3 regions of the Neobacillus sp. S1115 genome follow, and region 3 is predicted to be linked to each of the others. Evidence: riboswitches for the same ligand, from Rfam matches in the RefSeq annotation. Region 3 holds a riboswitch; each other region holds the start of a gene.
What was found. Region 3 has a riboswitch for lysine ahead of ACZ5B7_RS20440 (amino acid permease). Riboswitches for the same ligand answer to the same signal wherever they lie in the genome.
Positions count from the first base shown of each region.

Region 1: another riboswitch for lysine. It lies ahead of ACZ5B7_RS23780 (aspartate kinase); the one in region 3 lies ahead of ACZ5B7_RS20440 (amino acid permease).
Region 2: another riboswitch for lysine. It lies ahead of ACZ5B7_RS26225 (ABC transporter substrate-binding protein); the one in region 3 lies ahead of ACZ5B7_RS20440 (amino acid permease).

Region 1 covers NZ_AP038275.1:4,852,632-4,858,439, forward strand. The annotation lists gene sdhA (succinate dehydrogenase flavoprotein subunit) at 1-265, opposite strand, end outside; gene ACZ5B7_RS23770 (succinate dehydrogenase cytochrome b558 subunit) at 325-933, opposite strand; gene ACZ5B7_RS23775 (YslB family protein) at 1,354-1,797, shown strand; gene ACZ5B7_RS23780 (aspartate kinase) at 1,893-3,110, opposite strand; lysine riboswitch at 3,214-3,391, opposite strand; gene uvrC (excinuclease ABC subunit UvrC) at 3,458-5,233, opposite strand; gene trxA (thioredoxin) at 5,365-5,679, opposite strand.
Region 2 covers NZ_AP038275.1:5,322,842-5,328,649, reverse strand. The annotation lists gene ACZ5B7_RS26240 (YcnI family copper-binding membrane protein) at 1-369, shown strand, start outside; gene ACZ5B7_RS26235 (amino acid ABC transporter ATP-binding protein) at 591-1,313, opposite strand; gene ACZ5B7_RS26230 (amino acid ABC transporter permease) at 1,310-1,993, opposite strand; gene ACZ5B7_RS26225 (ABC transporter substrate-binding protein) at 2,091-2,885, opposite strand; lysine riboswitch at 2,954-3,138, opposite strand; gene ACZ5B7_RS26220 (M20/M25/M40 family metallo-hydrolase) at 3,319-4,968, shown strand; gene ACZ5B7_RS26215 (TVP38/TMEM64 family protein) at 5,066-5,611, shown strand; gene ACZ5B7_RS26210 (immune inhibitor A domain-containing protein) at 5,660-5,808, opposite strand, start outside.
Region 3 covers NZ_AP038275.1:4,215,278-4,221,085, forward strand. The annotation lists gene ACZ5B7_RS20425 (DMT family transporter) at 27-995, opposite strand; gene ACZ5B7_RS20430 (PH domain-containing protein) at 1,216-1,830, shown strand; gene ACZ5B7_RS20435 (YitT family protein) at 1,907-2,722, opposite strand; lysine riboswitch at 2,994-3,183, shown strand; gene ACZ5B7_RS20440 (amino acid permease) at 3,285-4,766, shown strand; gene ACZ5B7_RS20445 (hypothetical protein) at 5,651-5,808, opposite strand, start outside.

The sequences.
Region 1 (5,808 bases), 640 kb from region 3:
CGGCATCACACATTGCCTTAACCGGAGGCTGGTTAGCCAAGAAATCTCCGCCGTAAATCGTATCATCGAAGTGAATCCATGGGGAATCCCCTTCACCTTTAGTATTTACTGCTCCATTAATACCGCCTTGGGCACAAACAGAGTGAGAGCGTTTAACAGGAACAAGAGAAAATAATTCTACAGGAGTTCCGTGTTCTGCAACTTTAATAGTTGCCATCAAGCCGGCCAATCCGCCACCGACAATGATCACCTTACCTTTACTCATCGTGACTCACTCCCTTAATCCAAATCCAATATTTTTCCAATCAAGAAATCATTAATTTATTAAACAAAAGCTAATAGAGTTTGAACGGCTACGATAGATAGAAGTACGAAAACTACCATTGTAAAATATGTAGCAATAGTTTGTGACCGTGGGGATTGCGTAATACCCCAGCTTACCATGAAAGACCATAATCCGTTCGCAAAGTGGAAAATAGCTGAAATAATACCAATTACATAAAATGCAAACATGACTGGTGAAGAAAGAATATCATGCATCATTTGGAAGTTAACCTCAGCACCAAATGCAGCGGCAATACGTGTTTCCCACACATGCCATGCGATAAAAATAAGAGTGATTACCCCTGATACACGCTGAAGCAGGAACATCCAGTTTCTAAAGAAACCAAATCTTGAAACATTGTTTTTTGCTGTAAATGCAATGTACAGACCATAGATTGCATGGAATAGCAAAGGTAAATAAATTACTACTGTTTCAAGGACAATACGGAACGGAAGTGTCCCCATGAAATTTGCTGCCTTGTTGAAGGATTCCACTCCTTCTGTTGCAAAGTGGTTGACAATCAGGTGCTGAACAATGAATACCCCGATTGGGATAACCCCAAGCAACGAGTGCAGTCTCCGATTGAAAAATTCGCGATTCCCCGCCATTGATTTACCCCCTTTTAAATTTTAAAAAATGATGTTAAGTTTTAACTTCCTTCATTAATATAACCTAGCATCACTGTGACAATTATGTGACATGTCCATTTTACTCCCAACATCATAGAGCGTCAAGGAAACGGATACATAAAAAAGCGTTGAAAACTAAAATTTTTATAATATATTGATATTATGATAGATATGAATTTCAGCATGTTATCATTTTGTAAGCGCTTTATTTTTGCTTGTAATTACCAACATCTTACGGGAGAATTTTTTTCCTATATCGGAAACGATAATTATGATAAGAAATAAGAACATATATTGTAAAATAATAAATTTCTTTGCGACTTCTTTACATTATTAGAAAACTGTACTGAAACAGAACTCGATTTGTATATAATAGAATGATAGAAAGAGGGGAAGTAAATGAAAGATAGTGCAGTAATGGACCAAGATCTACAAACGCCTGAACCAAGGACAGTCTCTATATTTGGCTATGAATTAATTAGAGAAGTTCTTCTCCCTGAGATTTTCGGCAAGGACACTCCTGAAATTCTTTACTGGGCAGGGAAACGTCTCGCTCGAAAATATCCTTTGGAAAGCTACGAAAGCCTGATAGATTTTTTTGCAAAAGCTTCATGGGGTGAGTTAGAAATTAAGAAGGAAGCAAAAAATGAGCTGGAACTCGAGTTGGCAAGTCCAATGATTGTATCGCGTGTTAAATCAAAAGCGGAAAACTTCTTTCAACTTGAAGCAGGCTTCCTTGCTCAGCAAATCGAAGTCCAAAAAGGGGCTATTGCGGAAACCTTCGAACACCCGGTCAAAAAATCGAACAAAGTTTGCTTCACAGTCAAATGGGATAAAGACTAAAAGAAAGGGGGGCAAAGCCCCCCTTTTCTTAACGCATAAATTCAACTACGCCTCATGAACCTTCCAGCCGGACTCGCCAATCGGCGAGTTTTCATTTAATTTTGCCCAAGTTCAAATGCCTCGTGCAGGGCTTCTACTGCATTCAGCATATTTTTTTCTTCTACTACAGCCGATACTTTGATTTCTGAGGTGCTGACCATCTTTACAGGAATATTGCTGTTCGCAAGAACCTCAAACATTTTCGCAGCCACACCAGGATTAGAAATCATTCCGGATCCAACAATTGATACCTTTGCCAGTTTATTCTCAGCATCAAGCTGGTCATAGGCAAGTGTTTCTTTATTGTTTTCGAGCACATTTAAGGTTGGGATCCAATCATCGGTATGGATGGAAAAGGAGAGATTGGCTGCTCCCTCTTCTGTTGTGCTTTGAATAATAATATCCACGTTAATGTGATTTTTGGCCAATGTCGTAAAAATAGTTGATAAGCTTGTTAATGAATTTCTAAGCCCTAAAACAGTAACCCGTGTAATTCCATCTTCAAACGCGACTCCGCGTACGACTAAATTTTGTTCCATCGTTGCTTCCCCCTCAATTACAGTTCCTTCAACCTTTTCCATGCTAGAGCGGACCTCAAGCCTTACATTATAATTTTTTGCAAACTCGACCGCTCTTGGATGTAGAACTCCCGCACCCAGATTGGCCAGTTCAAGCATTTCATCATACGATACTGATAATAATTTCCGAGCATTCTTGACATAACGGGGATCCGTTGTAAATACCCCGGTTACATCGGTATAAATATCACATTTATCCGCATTTAACGCAGCCGCCAACGCAACGGCAGTTGTATCGGAACCCCCGCGTCCGAGCGTAGTGATTTCCCCGTCTTCAGTAACCCCTTGGAATCCGGCCACAATGACGACTTTTCCAGCATCAAGCTGGTTTTGAACAGCATCAGTGTTTATTTTCGAAATCCTTGCATTGCCGTGAACAGGCTCTGTCATAATTCCAGCCTGCCAGCCTGTAAAGGAAACAGCCTCCAGCCCTTTTTGGTTTAAGGCCATTGAAAGCAATGCGATCGTTACTTGCTCACCTGTTGAGAGCAGCATATCCATTTCCCGCTTATTCGGCTGCTCGGATATTTCCTTTGCCATATTAACAAGCTGGTCCGTCGATTTTCCCATCGCCGAAACAACGACCACTACTTGGTTTCCACGTTCCTTTTCCCCCCGCACACATTCTGCGACATTTAGAATTTTTTCAATGCTGCCAACGGAGGTCCCGCCAAATTTCTGTACTATTAAACCCATGTCTTCCCCTTCTCTCAGTCATTCTTGTAAAAAAATAAAAAGCAATGGGAGCATATCCCATTGCTTTGAAAACACAAAATTAACATTTTCGCGTTAGTAGACAATGAAAGATAGCGCTCCAAGACAACGGTCTTGACAATCCGGCATTTTTTCAATGACGAACCAGCGGAGAAAATAATGAGAGTTTCCCTACTTCGGCGAACATTCCCTTTCAAAGCCTATCGTTGAAGCTCATCCTTCTCCAGGCCTTTACTCTTGAAGCTCGCACCTCTACCTTCACTTTACTTATAAAAGTGATAGTCTATTAAATTTTTATTCATTATAGCATAGTAATATTAGAGTGACAATTATTGTGACTGAAGTTTTTTTATTAATTCTTCTGCCACATTTTGGGGAATTCCAATCCCTCTAAATTCCTCAAGAGTTGCCTCTTTCATTTTCTTAACGGAGCCAAATTCCTTTAATAGCTGCTTCTTCCGTTTTTCGCCAATCCCAGGAATGTCGTCAAGTAAGGATTGGAATGCAGTTTTACCGCGTGTCTGCCGGTGGAAGGTAATCGCAAAGCGGTGAACTTCATCCTGGATTCGCTGGAGTAAATAAAATTCCTGGCTATTCCGGGCAAGCGCTACAATTTCTAATGGATTCCCATACATAAGCTGTGATGTGCGGTGCTTCTCATCCTTGACCAGTCCAGCAAGAGGAATGTCCAGCCCCAATTCATTTTCTAGTACATCGCGGACAGCTTCCACATGTCCCTTTCCACCGTCAATGATGATCAAGTCAGGCAGTGGAAGCTCTTCCTTTAGAGCCCTCGAGTATCTTCGCCTCGTTACCTCTCTCATCGATTCATAATCATCCGGGCCTTCAACAGACTTAATTTTATATTTCCGGTATTCCCGCTTGTTTGCTTTGCCATCTGTAAAAACAATCATCGCTGAAACTGGGTCTGTTCCTTGAATGTTAGAGTTATCAAAGGCTTCTATCCGGTGGGGAGTATAAATGCCAAGCATTTCTCCGAGATTTTCAACGGCTTTGATCGTTCTTTCCTCATCTTTTTCAATAAGAGAGAACTTTTCATTCAAGGCGATTTTCGCATTTTTAATTGCCATTTTGACAAGGTCCTTTTTCTGGCCCCGCTGCGGCTTAATGACTTTTACTTCCAATAACTGCTCAGCCATCTGCAAATCCACATCGTCCTGGATGAGAATTTCCTTCGGTTTAAAATGGTTCGTCTTTTGATAAAATTGGCCGAGGAAGGTAAGGATTTCTTCTTCCGGCTCATTATAGATAGGGAACATCGAAACGTCTCGTTCAATCAGCTTCCCTTGCCGCACAAAAAATACTTGAACACACATCCAGCCTTTATCAACGGCATAGCCGAATACATCACGGTCAGTAAAATCAGTCATCGTGATCTTTTGTTTTTCCATGATCGTTTCAATATGAATGATTTTGTCACGGAATTCCTTTGCTCTTTCAAAATCAAGCTCTTCCGCGGCAGCCTGCATTTTTTCTGTCAGGTCCTTTTTTATTTCCTTATAACCGCCATTTAAAAAGCGGGTAATTTCATCGGTCATTTGTTTATACTGTTCTTCAGATACCTCATTTACGCAAGGCGCCAGGCACTGCCCCAAGTGATAATAGAGGCAAACTCGGTCAGGAAGCGTAGAACATTTGCGGAGCGGGTAAATCCGGTCAAGCAGTTTCTTTGTTTCGTTGGCCGCCCCTACGTTGGGATATGGCCCAAAATACTTACCTTTATCCTTTTTTACTTTTCTTGTAATAATTAGCTTTGGGTGTCTTTCCGCAGTCAGCTTAATAAATGGATAAGTCTTATCATCCCTAAGCATAACATTATATTTCGGGTCATATTTTTTTATTAAATTTAATTCAAGCAGAAGTGCTTCGATATTGGATGAGGTCACGATATACTCAAAGTCTTCAATCTCGTTTACTAAGCGAAGGGTTTTCCCATCATGTGAACCGGTAAAATAAGACCGGACACGGTTCTTTAATACCTTCGCCTTACCAACGTAGATAATTGATCCTTGACGATCCTTCATCAAGTAGCAGCCGGGCTGGTCCGGCAGCAGTGTTAACTTTTGTTTAATGGTTTCATTCATTCCGGCCGCTCCTCTCCACTTAGAGTTTCTCTTCAAATTTTAAATCAATCTGCCAGTAAATTAAAGAGGGAGTCTTTAGAAAAAAGAAAACCTTAACCGATGTACCGGTTAAGGTTATTTTAATTGAGGGCTTATAGATGCTTTTGAAGTAAGCCAGCTAAAGCTTCTTTTGGTTGGAAGCCGACAGTTTTATCAACAACTTCACCGTTTTTCAACACTAGTAAAGTTGGAATGCTCATTACTCCAAAATTTGAAGCTGTCTGTGGATTTTCATCCACGTCAAGTTTCGTAATTTTTACTTTATCTCCCATTTCAGAATCAAGCTCTTCTAAAACTGGCGCAATCATTTTGCAAGGTCCGCACCATGGTGCCCAGAAATCTACAAGAACAAGACCTGAACCTGTTTCAGCCGCAAAGTTTTGATCTGTTACGTGTGCAATAGCCATTTTCATTGCCTCCCTAATTAATACTTAAATCTAACGAAAGTATAACATCGTTTGGAAAATCACGCTAATAATCTGTTTCGCAGGTAATTTTCCCTTTTTGCCTAGTAAGTATTCTATGCAAACTCATGA
Region 2 (5,808 bases), 1.1 Mb from region 3:
ACGGCAGAAGGCGATGGATTGTCATCAACTGAATTTGCGATGTTTAACATGTCCGGAAAAGTCGGTGACAAAGCAGAGAGAATTGTCTGGAAAGCCTACCAAACGTATCAGGATGGAAGTGTCGTAGAATGGGTCGGGGCAGAGGATGCGGACAAGCCTGCTTCAGTCACCGTTGTCCATCCGGCGGTTGCAGGAGATAACGGGCATGGTCATGGTGCTGCCCAAACAGATAAAAAGACCGATACTGCTGCAGATCAAAATCAAAAAATGGAAGATGTAGCTTCGTCGAACGTACCGCTCTTCCTATCTATTGCAGCATTGCTTGTAGGGTTAATTGCTTTAGTGGTTTCCTTAAAAAAGAAATCCTAGGTTTATAAGAACCCTTTGTTCGGGTATTTCTACTGTATTTTATCCGATTTTGTCCGTAGGCCCTAGTCCTACGGACACTTCCTTCTGTTTTCGTGGTGGTTTTGTCCGAAGTGACGAAAGAAATAAAGGCTGTCGAAGTTTTTCGACAGCCTGAGGTACATGGCTTTTATGAGCCTGTACCTTTTTTTCTTAAACAAATGAATTATTTCGCCACGATAATCTTATAGAATCTGATTTAAAAACCTTTGTGTCCGCTCGTGCTTTGGATTTGAGAAGATTTCACTTGGATGTCCTTCTTCTATTATATTGCCGTCGGCAAGCATAACGATTCGGCTTGCTACTTCTTTTGCAAAGCCCATCTCGTGTGTCACGATGACCATTGTCATTCCTTCACGGGCTAAATCCTTCATTACTTGAAGTACCTCGCCCACAAGCTCAGGGTCCAATGCCGAAGTTGGTTCGTCGAATAGCATGGCTTTTGGCTCCATTGCCAATGCTCTGGCGATGGCCACACGCTGCTTTTGCCCGCCAGATAATTGGTCTGGGTAGAAGTTGGCTTTATCCTGGAGGCCTACTTTTTTCAGGAGGTCCATTGCTTTAGAACGGGCCTGATCTTTAGATACACTCTTTACATGAACAGGGGCCTCAATGATATTTTCCAGCACGGTCATGTGCGGGAATAGGTTGAAATGCTGAAATACCATTCCCACTTTTTCTCTTATCTTATTAAGATTCGTTTTTGCGGGATTGATTTTTTCCGTATCGATGATAATGTCTCCGGCTTCTGCTGTCTCTAAAAAGTTTAAACAGCGGAGAAGGGTACTTTTCCCTGAACCACTCGCACCGATTAGGACAACAACCTCTTTTTCTTTTACGTGTAAATCAATATTTTTTAAAACTTGTAGTTCCCCGAAAGATTTTGATAGATTTTTAATTTCAATCATGCGGCTGCTGCCTCCTTCGGTCTACTGACATCCAACCTTTTCTCCAATCGGTTTGTGAACCACGTGAAAATTAACACGATAATCAAATAATAAAGTCCGACAACAAAGTAGGTTTCAAATGGCATATAGTTTTCCCCTTGGACGGTAAGGGCAGTGTTAAATAAGTCTGTTACAGAAATATAGGCAACCAGGGAAGAATCTTTTAAGCTGATAATGAACTGATTCCCTAGCGGCGGGATGGCTCGTTTGAAGGCCTGTGGAAAAATAATTCTGCGCATTGCAAGCGGGTAGGACATCCCTAGCGATCTTGCAGCTTCCATTTGCCCGCGGTCAATCGATTGGACAGCCCCCCTGAAAATTTCCGCTATATACGCACCGGTATGAATGCTTAACGCAAGCGCCCCGGCAGTAAAGCTGTCAAGGGTTAGAAAATTCGCGATTCCATAATATAGGAACATAATTTGAACGATTAACGGAGTCCCGCGGATAAGCCCAATATAAATATCAGAAATCCAATTAAGAAATTTGATAGAAGAGATTTTAAAACTGGCAAAGATGATTCCAATGATTAATGCAAATAGCAGAGAAATAATTGTAATGGAAATCGTCATCCATGAGGCTTTCAAGAAGGCCATACCATGCTCATTCAGGATGCCGATAATGTTTTGCCAAAAAGTCATGATTTCATTTCAACCTCCTTTGAAAAAACGTAAGCCCCAAGCATGGAGCTTACGTTATCCAATTTTCCTATTTTGCGTCTTAAAGATGTGCGGGTGCTTACTTTTCAAGTAAGTTTTCGTTGAACCATTTTTTGCTGATTTTTTCGTAAGTGCCATCCTTCTGCATGTCGTCAATGGCTTTGTTGATTTTATCAGCAAGCTCTTTGTTACCTTCTGCAACCGCAACACTAACGCGGTCCTCATTTAGCAGGTTGCCAATCGGCTTTATTTTTAAACCTTTTTCGTTTTTCGCATTCAAACCGACGATTTTATCAGTAATAACGGCATCTAAACGGCCAATTGCTAAGTCTTGAAGAGCGTTAACATCAGATGGATATCCTTTTACTTGATCGGATAGTTCCAGGGCCATATCTTTCCAAGTGCTAGCCTGGATTACACCGATTGTTTTTCCCTTTAAATCATCTTTTGAAGTAATATTACTGTTGTTCTCAGCCACAAAGATTTGGGCGCCGGATAAATAATATGGGTTTGTGAAGTCTACTTGCTTATCACGTTCAGGTGTTGCTGTCATACTTCCGATAATCGCATCGTATTTTTTAGCTTTTAAACCTTGGATGATCGTTTCCCATTGATTAGTCACAGGATTTGCTTTTACACCAATTCTTTTAGCAATCTCATTTCCAATCTCTACGTCAAAACCAGTTAATTTGTCATCTTTCTTAAAGTTTAATGGCGGATATTGCCCGCTCATCGCAAACGACAGTGTACCCTGTTTAATTAGACCTAAATCTTCACCCTTTGCCTGGTTTGTTTTAGCTGTGTCTTTCGAACCGCATGCTGCTAAAATCACCAGTAATGCAGAAACTACTAATATCATAAGTTTTCTCATGATGCTTCCCCCTTTTTAATATAAAAAGCACCGTCCATGTGACGGTGCCTGACACCCTCATTAAAAGCTTTGAATTAGATAGTTCTCCACAATTCTTAAAGGAATTGTGACAGTTCTGCCCCATTTCGAGTGCAGCCCCAGCCCTCTGAAAACAGTGATTTCAGATGCTTCGGCGATTTATCCTTTTTCCTATTTTCATAGATTTCACTGAATCTCCAATAGGATACTTATATAAACCGCGACCTCTACCTCATCTCAAAAGCTTAAAGATGAGGAATTAATATTCTTTTCGCAATAATTAGTATAAGTAAATATTTATACATAATCAAGTATAAATTCACTAGAATATTTCCCCATTTGAAAAGACTTGACGAAAATTTGTTAATTGGTATACATTTTTCTACAATACTAATCTTATAAAAAAGGGGTCAGAATGATGCTGCAATGCCGTGAGGATGTATTGGCATTCACGAACCAGCTCGTGAATATCGAAAGTATTGTGAATACAAAGGGTGAAAAAACAATTGCCCAATATTTATATAAATTTATTTCTGCTTTTCCTTATTTTTCAAAAAATCCTTCTCACATGACGATGTCTCAAACCATACAAGATGAACATGAAAGATATAATGTATTGGCATTTGTCAAAGGTACAAAAGGGAATAGCCGCCGTACAGTCATTTTGATGGGACATATGGACACGGTTGGAATTGATGATTTTAATCATCTAAAAGAACATGCGTGTTTTCCGGATCAACTAATGGCTGCGTTAAAGAGGGAGGAACTGCCGGCTTCAGCGAAAGAACATTTAGAATCGGGTGACTGGCTGTTTGGGAGAGGCGTACTTGATATGAAAAGCGGAGTGGCCAGCCATCTCTATCTATTAAAATACTATTCTGACCATCCGGAAGAGCTTGATGGAAATATCGTCTTTTTGGCAGAATGTGATGAAGAGGACAGCTCTCACGGAGTTTTATCTGCCTTAAAGGTTCTGAAAAGCTGGAAGCAGGAGCATGGTTTTGACTATGCTGCGGCGATCAATTCCGATTTCGTCTCCCCGCGCTTTGCAGGAGATGAAAATCGCTATATCTATATGGGGACAGTAGGCAAGCTTCTGCCATCCTTTTTTATTACTGGTGCAGAAACGCATGTTGGCTCTTGCTTTGAAGGGCTTGATCCTAACTTTATCGCGGCGGAGCTGACGAAGCAGATTGATTACAATCCCGAGCTTTGCAATGAGGCCTTAGGTGAAATCACGGTTCCCCCTGTTTCTTTAAAACAAACAGACCTGAAACCGTCTTATACCGTTCAGACCGCGTTGTCTGCCTATGTATACTACAATTTCTTCATCCATTCCTGGTCTCCAAAGGATGTACTGGTAAAATTAAAAGAGCAGGCTCGGATTGCATTTGAAAATGCCTTGAATGCTTTTAATGAAAGATATAAGCAGTTTAGCAGCTTAAGCGGCGAACCATATTTCAAACATCCTTGGCAGCCAAGAGTGTTCACATATGAAGAAATGGAACAACAGTTGGTTATGGAGCACGGTGATACCTTTATCACGCATATGAATCAATTTAAAGAGAATTTAATGGAACATAAGGAATTGGATACACGCATGTTTGCGGCAAGGGTCGTAGAAGAGGCATGGAATTGGATGAAGGACAAAAACCCTGCCATTATCCTGTTCTATTCATCACTATATTCACCAAGAATTGAGTTGTCCGGCAAGACAGGACAGGAACAGGCCCTGATTGATGCTTTAAATCAGGCAGTAGAATCGATTCAGCCAGCCTATCCACATCCAATCGTAACGCGGAATTTCTTCCCGTATATCTCAGATATGAGCTTTGTAGCTCTAAGTGATGACGAAGAAGGAATAGAGGCTGTTTCCAATAATAATCCTGGCTGGGGAACAAAGCATTACGTGGAGTACCAAGACATCCGCGACTTAAATGTGCCGGTCATCAATATTGGCCCTTATGGACTAGATGCCCATAAAAAGCTTGAAAGAATGGAGATGTCCTATTCCCTTGAAGTGGTGCCGAATCTGACCAATCTTGTCATCCGAAATTTATTAAAATAATGAAACTGGGTGTCCTAAAAGGGGCGCCCTATATTTTTTTGCCGGTAAATTATAAAATGGAAGAATGTTATAAGGAACGATATGATTGGAGGAACAGATGGAGGCGCACATATTAGCTTGGTTTGAAAACAGCGGCACATTTGCAATATGGCTAAGTATCTTGTTGAATATCATCATTAGTTTCCTAGGGGTTGTTCCGAGCGTTTTTCTAACTGCGGCCAACATCACTTTCTTCGGATTTGACCAAGGTCTATTAATTTCGATTCTTGGTGAGGCCTTTGGAGCCATAATTAGTTTTTATTTATATAGAAAAGGTATCAATAGGGTAAAAAACAAGATTGCGATAAAAAATAAATTTTTAGATAGATTGCAAAATACGCAAGATATGGAAGCATTTTGTCTGATATTCGCACTTAGGATTTTTCCGTTCATCCCTTCTGGAATGGTGACGCTTGTTAGCGCTGGAAGCAAGGTTGGGATTATTAATTTTTCCATCGCTAGCACGTCGGGGAAAATTCCTGCCCTATTAATAGAGGCGTACTCCGTGAAGCAGGTTTTGGATTGGAGTTTGCAAGGGAAAATTATTTTAGGGTTATGTTCAATTTTCATGGTAGTTATTTTAATAAAAAGGTTTCAAAAATAAGAACAAGGGTCCCTGCGAATAAAGTGCAGGATACCCTTGTTTGTTTTCTTATTTAAAGATTAATACCTTTCCAACTGTGCCATCAGCGCTTTCCCCAACTACACGGAATTTTAATCCGTAGTTTGGAACATTACGGCCGGCATCGACGAGGCCAGGGTTGCTGTAGTCAGCCTTGTCATCAAAAAGTGGGTTGCGCT
Region 3 (5,808 bases):
GCTGTCTTAAAGCCTCTTTTTGAATGCTAAGCACTTTCCTTGCTTGAACGGAGAGATGCCTTTTTATGTGTAACATAGCTATGAAGGACCATACCGCCCATTACCAAGAGTATTCCCAGCCATGAAACAGCATTTGGCAAATCAGTATTCAGAAGCCAAACTTCTCCAATAAGGGCAAACAAAACTTCCACTGCCTGTGTTGCTTCTACAGCGGCTAGCTTTTGCATATTTCCTCTTACCAAATCAGTCGCCTGAAAAAACAGAATGGTGGCTATTACCCCGGAGGAAATAGCCACTAACCCGGATTGAAATGTTTGCTCTATACTTGGTGGTCCCACAGTAACTAGGCCATATATGGACAAAATCAGCCAAAAAGGCATGCTTGCCAAAGTCATTCCAAGAACACGCTGGAAAACATCAAGTCTTCCACCGCAAATATCCATCATTTTACGATTTCCAAGCGGGTAAGCAAACGAAGCAATTACAACAGGCATTACTCCTAATACGATTGCCGTCACTGAAAGGGTATCGGCCTGCTCAAGCTGCATTAAAACGATTCCCAGCAGAATGATTAATGACATTGCCAGCCCTTTAAAGGGAATTTTCCCTCTCACTATAATAGGGCCGTCAATGGTCATAACCTTTTCATAAAAAAGAGGAGCTAAAAGAGAACCTGAAATAATGGTTATTTGCCAGGTTGCAGCAATTAGCCAACCGGGGGCATAGGAAGCAGAAAAACAAATCGGTGCATAAAACAAACCGAAACCAATACTACTCCACAAAATCCATTTTGCTGGTGCCGTTTTCAGCTCTTTCAAGAGCGGATTAAAATTTTTCCTACCCATTACAATAAGCAATAGAAATGGAATCATAAAGAAATATCTTAGTGATGCACTCCAAACCCAGCTTCCACCAGCAAGGTCCATTGCCCTGTTTAAAATAAATGTAAATGCAAAAAAGAAAGCGGCAAAGATGCCTAAAATGATAGGACGCATGGTTTTCCCCTTTAACTCTTGTCAGCTTTGAATAGTTCAATACTTTAAAGTATAACAGATGTCTGAATAATTTGTTAATACTGAAATTCCCTTAAAATAAAATACATATTCTAAAAATGTTGGAAATAAATTTAAAATTGTCATTCAAATAACGAAACCTCTGTTCCTCAAATTCGTACATAAGAATGGCAAATATTATAAGTAGAAAGAGGTTGACACTATGTTTGGAAAAGTGGCTGCAGATTTGTTGGGATTAAGTGATGTAGGGTCGGTGATTAAGCCTTCCGATTATGATAAAGTGGATGCCGATGATTACGTGATGCATGAGGATAATGAAAAGATTTATTTCTTAATTAAATCAAAATCTGATGAGTATTGCTTTACAAACAATGCTCTCATCCATCTTGATGGTACTAGTGCTACAAGCAAAAAGCGGATGCTTCATCGGTACAGCTATGCCACAAGTAAAATATCAGATGTTATGTTGGAAACGGCTGGTACAGTCGACCTAGACGTGGAAATCAAATTCAAAATCGGCTCTCAGCCTTTCTCCGTTGACATTCATAAAAAGTATATCGAAGAAGTCAAAGATTTATACAAGGCACTTATAAAAATTTCCGAGATTACTCATGAAAATGATATTTCCCTTCAGTTTGCCAAGCAAAGTCTCGATGTCGCTTCCACAACATTAGGGCGCGTCTCCACTTCTGACAACAATTTGGTTGTTCAATTTAAAATGTTGAATCAGGCTGCATTCCAGTGGCTCGAGGAAAGTAAAAAACAATATTGTGTCAAAGATTTTGGCTTTGTTTTTGAAAAATATATAAACAATTAAAAATACAAAGTAGTGGCCGTCACCTAAAGGGAACTAAACTCCCATGGTATTGAGACGGCCTATTTTTTTAAAAACATTAATGCGGGCTAGGCCGATGGAACAACCCCATTACTTCTATCGTTTCTGTAATATTCACAAAAGCTGTCGGATCGACTTCAGAAATAAGAGATTTTACCTCGTTTAACTCATATCTTGAAATGACCGAGATTAAAATCTTTCGGCTGCCATTTGTATATCCTCCAACCCCATCCATAATGGTGAGTCCACGGTATAAGTTGGCCACCAAATGATTTCTCATTTCTTCTCCCTTTTCTGTTATTATCATTAAAGTTAATTTGACATGGTCCGTATAAATAGCGTCAACCACTTTTCCTGTAACAAAAATCGAAACCAACGTATTGAGGGCCGCATCCCAATTGAATAAAAATCCGCTAATTACAATGACAACCGCGTTCATTCCGGAGAGTAGCACCCCGATTGGGAAGTCTTTCTTCCGGGAAACAATCATTCCGATGATATCAAATCCACCCGTTGAACCCGAGCTTCGAAATACGATTCCAACCCCTAGACCGGTCAAAGCTCCGCCAAATATTGATGAGAGGATGGTATCTTTCGCGACTGGAAATACTGGTACTAAATAAAGGCCTAAAGAAATAACGAACACTGAAAAGATTGAATTAAAGATAAATCTTTTTCCCAGCATTTTATAGCCAATGATTAAAAGGGGAAGGTTCAACAAAAGATTAGCCACTCCTGTGTTTATGGGGGTAATCATTCCTATTATCATCGAAATTCCGCTCATCCCGCTACTTAAAACCTCGTGAGGGATGAGGAAAAGATTGAATGCAGCTACAATTACAAAAGAGCCGATCATAATTCCAACCATCTGCATGAATATTTCTCCTGTCTTTCCACTATTTATTTTAAAAAAATGATAACGATTCATAGCTAGGATGTAAACTAATTAATATATTTAAAAAACAATTAATTATCTGGAAATAGCACCCAAAGAATAAGTTGAATAATTATAAAGGCATATTACATTAATATTCACCTTACAAAAAGCCCTAATCCCTCGTTTCCAATATATAATATTGACAAATTTATTAAAACGTATATACTCTAGTAATATATCATTTTTAATATTAAATCCTCATCAAAACCGATGAGGTAGAGGTCGCGGTTTTTATCAGTAAAATGGACGAGACGCAGAGATGTTTTTGACTCCGTTTGAAAGGAAAAGCTGCCGAAGTGTGTTTTTCTCTCTGGAGAAACATGCTGGGGCTGTCTCCGAACAGGAACAGAACTGTCACGTTTAGCCTTACCAGCTTTACGTGTTGAGCTATCTTTCGGAAGGTATGATGCGGGGTATATACAAATGCCGTCGAATCTGCTTCGAGGGTATTTTTTATTCCAAACTCCTTCCAATAAAAAAATTTAAAGGAGTCATAAACATGCAAACAGCGCAGGTAAGAAAAGACGAAATATACACTAGGCCCACGGGTCCAAAAAATGATAAAAATGAATTAAGACGGAGCTTAAAGTCCCGCCATCTTACGATGATTTCTCTTGGTGGAACCATCGGGACCGGATTATTTCTTGCCAGCGGCGGAGCTATCCATAGTGCGGGACCTGGCGGAGCGATTCTTTCATATCTTGTTATCGGCATTATGGTTTATTTCTTAATGCAAAGTTTAGCTGAAATGGGTGCCTACATGCCGGTTGCAGGAAGCTTTAGTACCTATGCTACGAAATTCGTGGATCCATCCCTTGGTTTTGCCCTAGGCTGGAACTATTGGTACAACTGGGCCATTACGATTGCAGCAGAACTTTCTGCTGTAACAATGATTATGAAATTTTGGTTTCCAGATTCTCCTTCACTATTGTGGAGCAGCCTCTTTTTAGTTATCATGTTCTTGTTAAATTATCTTTCTGTTAAGGGATTTGGCGAGGCGGAGTATTGGTTCTCATTAATTAAAGTTATAACTGTTGTGATCTTTATCATTGCTGGTACATTAATGATTTTTGGAATTATGGGAAATGAAGCAATCGGCTTTAAAAACTTTACAGTTGGAGATGCACCATTCCATGGCGGCTTCATGGCCATGCTTGGAATCTTTATGGCAGCTGGATTTTCCTTCCAAGGAACTGAACTTTTAGGTGTTGCAGCGGGTGAAACAGATAACCCAGAAAAATCAATCCCACGTGCAGTAAAGCAAGTTTTTTGGCGAATTCTTTTATTCTATGTGTTAGCTATTCTTGTTATCGGTCTTATTATTCCTTATACAAATGAAAACCTTGCTAATGGAGATGTTGCTGTAAGTCCATTTACGCTTGTTTTCCAAAAAGCCGGAATCGCATTTGCTGCTTCTGTCATGAATGCAGTCATTTTAACAGCTGTTTTATCAGCAGGTAATTCAGGAATGTATGCATCGACTCGGATGCTTTGGGATTTGGCACGTCAAGGAAAAGCACCGAAATTCCTTGGTAAATTGAACAAAAATGGTGTGCCAGTTAATGCTTTAATTGTAACAGCATTAGTCGGAACACTTGCTTTTCTGGCATCCCTTTTTGGCGATGGTACAGTTTATGTATGGCTTTTAAATGCTTCAGGTATGTCCGGCTTTATCGCGTGGTTAGGAATTGCGATTTGTCATTATCGCTTCCGCAGAGCTTATGTGGCACAAGGCAAAGATCTAAACTTATTGCCATATAAATCAAAGTTGTTCCCATTTGGCCCAATCTTTGCTTTTGTTGTTTGCGCCATTGTCGTAATTGGGCAAAACTATTCAGCATTTATGGGCGACCATATTGATTGGAACGGTGTATTAGTATCCTATATCGGTCTGCCATTATTCCTTATCCTTTGGTTAGGCTATAAATTCACAAAGAAAACAAAGGTAATTCCTTTGAAGAAGTGTGATTTAAATAATTAAAATAAAAGAGGCTGTCCCAAAAGTGTAACTTTTAGGGGGCAGCTCTTTTTTTATGTAAGGCTCTTTTAAATATGTCTGTTGATTTCCGCTCCAGGCGCTTCGCTTTCCGCGGGCTTGTCGGGAAGCCTCCTCGTCGCTAAAGCTCCTGCGGGGTCTCCCCTGCCCCGTACTCCCGCAGGAGTCTTCGCGCCTTCCGCTCCAATCAACAGGTTCTTCAATATGGAGCATTAACTCACAATAAATAATAAAATTAGTGGATTTCAAGGTTTAATTTATCCTTTTTATAGTAAGAAAAATGGACGCACAACTAATCCTCTTATTTTTTTAAGTCCCTCGTAAATCCATGAGGGACAAAATCAAAGGAATCTTAGAAAGAATGTTCTTCATAAGGCAAATGAAGGACTTTATCGAAGGAGTCCAATATGAAAATGTCCCTCATAGAACTGATGAAGGACAAAGTCGAAGGAATCCAAAATAGAAATGTCCTCATTAAGCTAATTAAGAACAATGATGCGGATTGAATTGAATAGACTATCCATACTGCAGCATGCCAAAAATATAAAAAGGATTGCAACACACTTTGCAAGGTTGGAAAAAGTGTTTGCAATTCTTTAGTGTGATTTGCCTCCCTGTTGATTGGAGCGGAGGGCACTCGACTCCTGCGGGAAATAGAGGTCACTGGAGACCCCGCAGGCGCAAATGCGCCGAGGAGGTTCCAGGACCTCCCCGCGGAAAGCGAGTGCCCGGAGTGGAAATCAACAGGCCTTTTAGCAGGGACAATAAATCAATAAAAATTCGAAGGTTTAGATTTTAGACAAAATAAAAAATTGCCGAGAAACATACCCTTTCTCGACAATCTAAATGGCTCCCTGGGAGCCATTTTTTTATAATATAATGGTAACTTCTGTCCCATCTTTTAATTTCGTTTCCACTAACAACAGGCCTTTATACTTGGTTAGACCATCTAATAAAGGCTTTAAATCGCTTTTTTCTATTTGTGGAAGGACGAACTTTTCCCCGCCTTTTTCAATTGATTTATTGA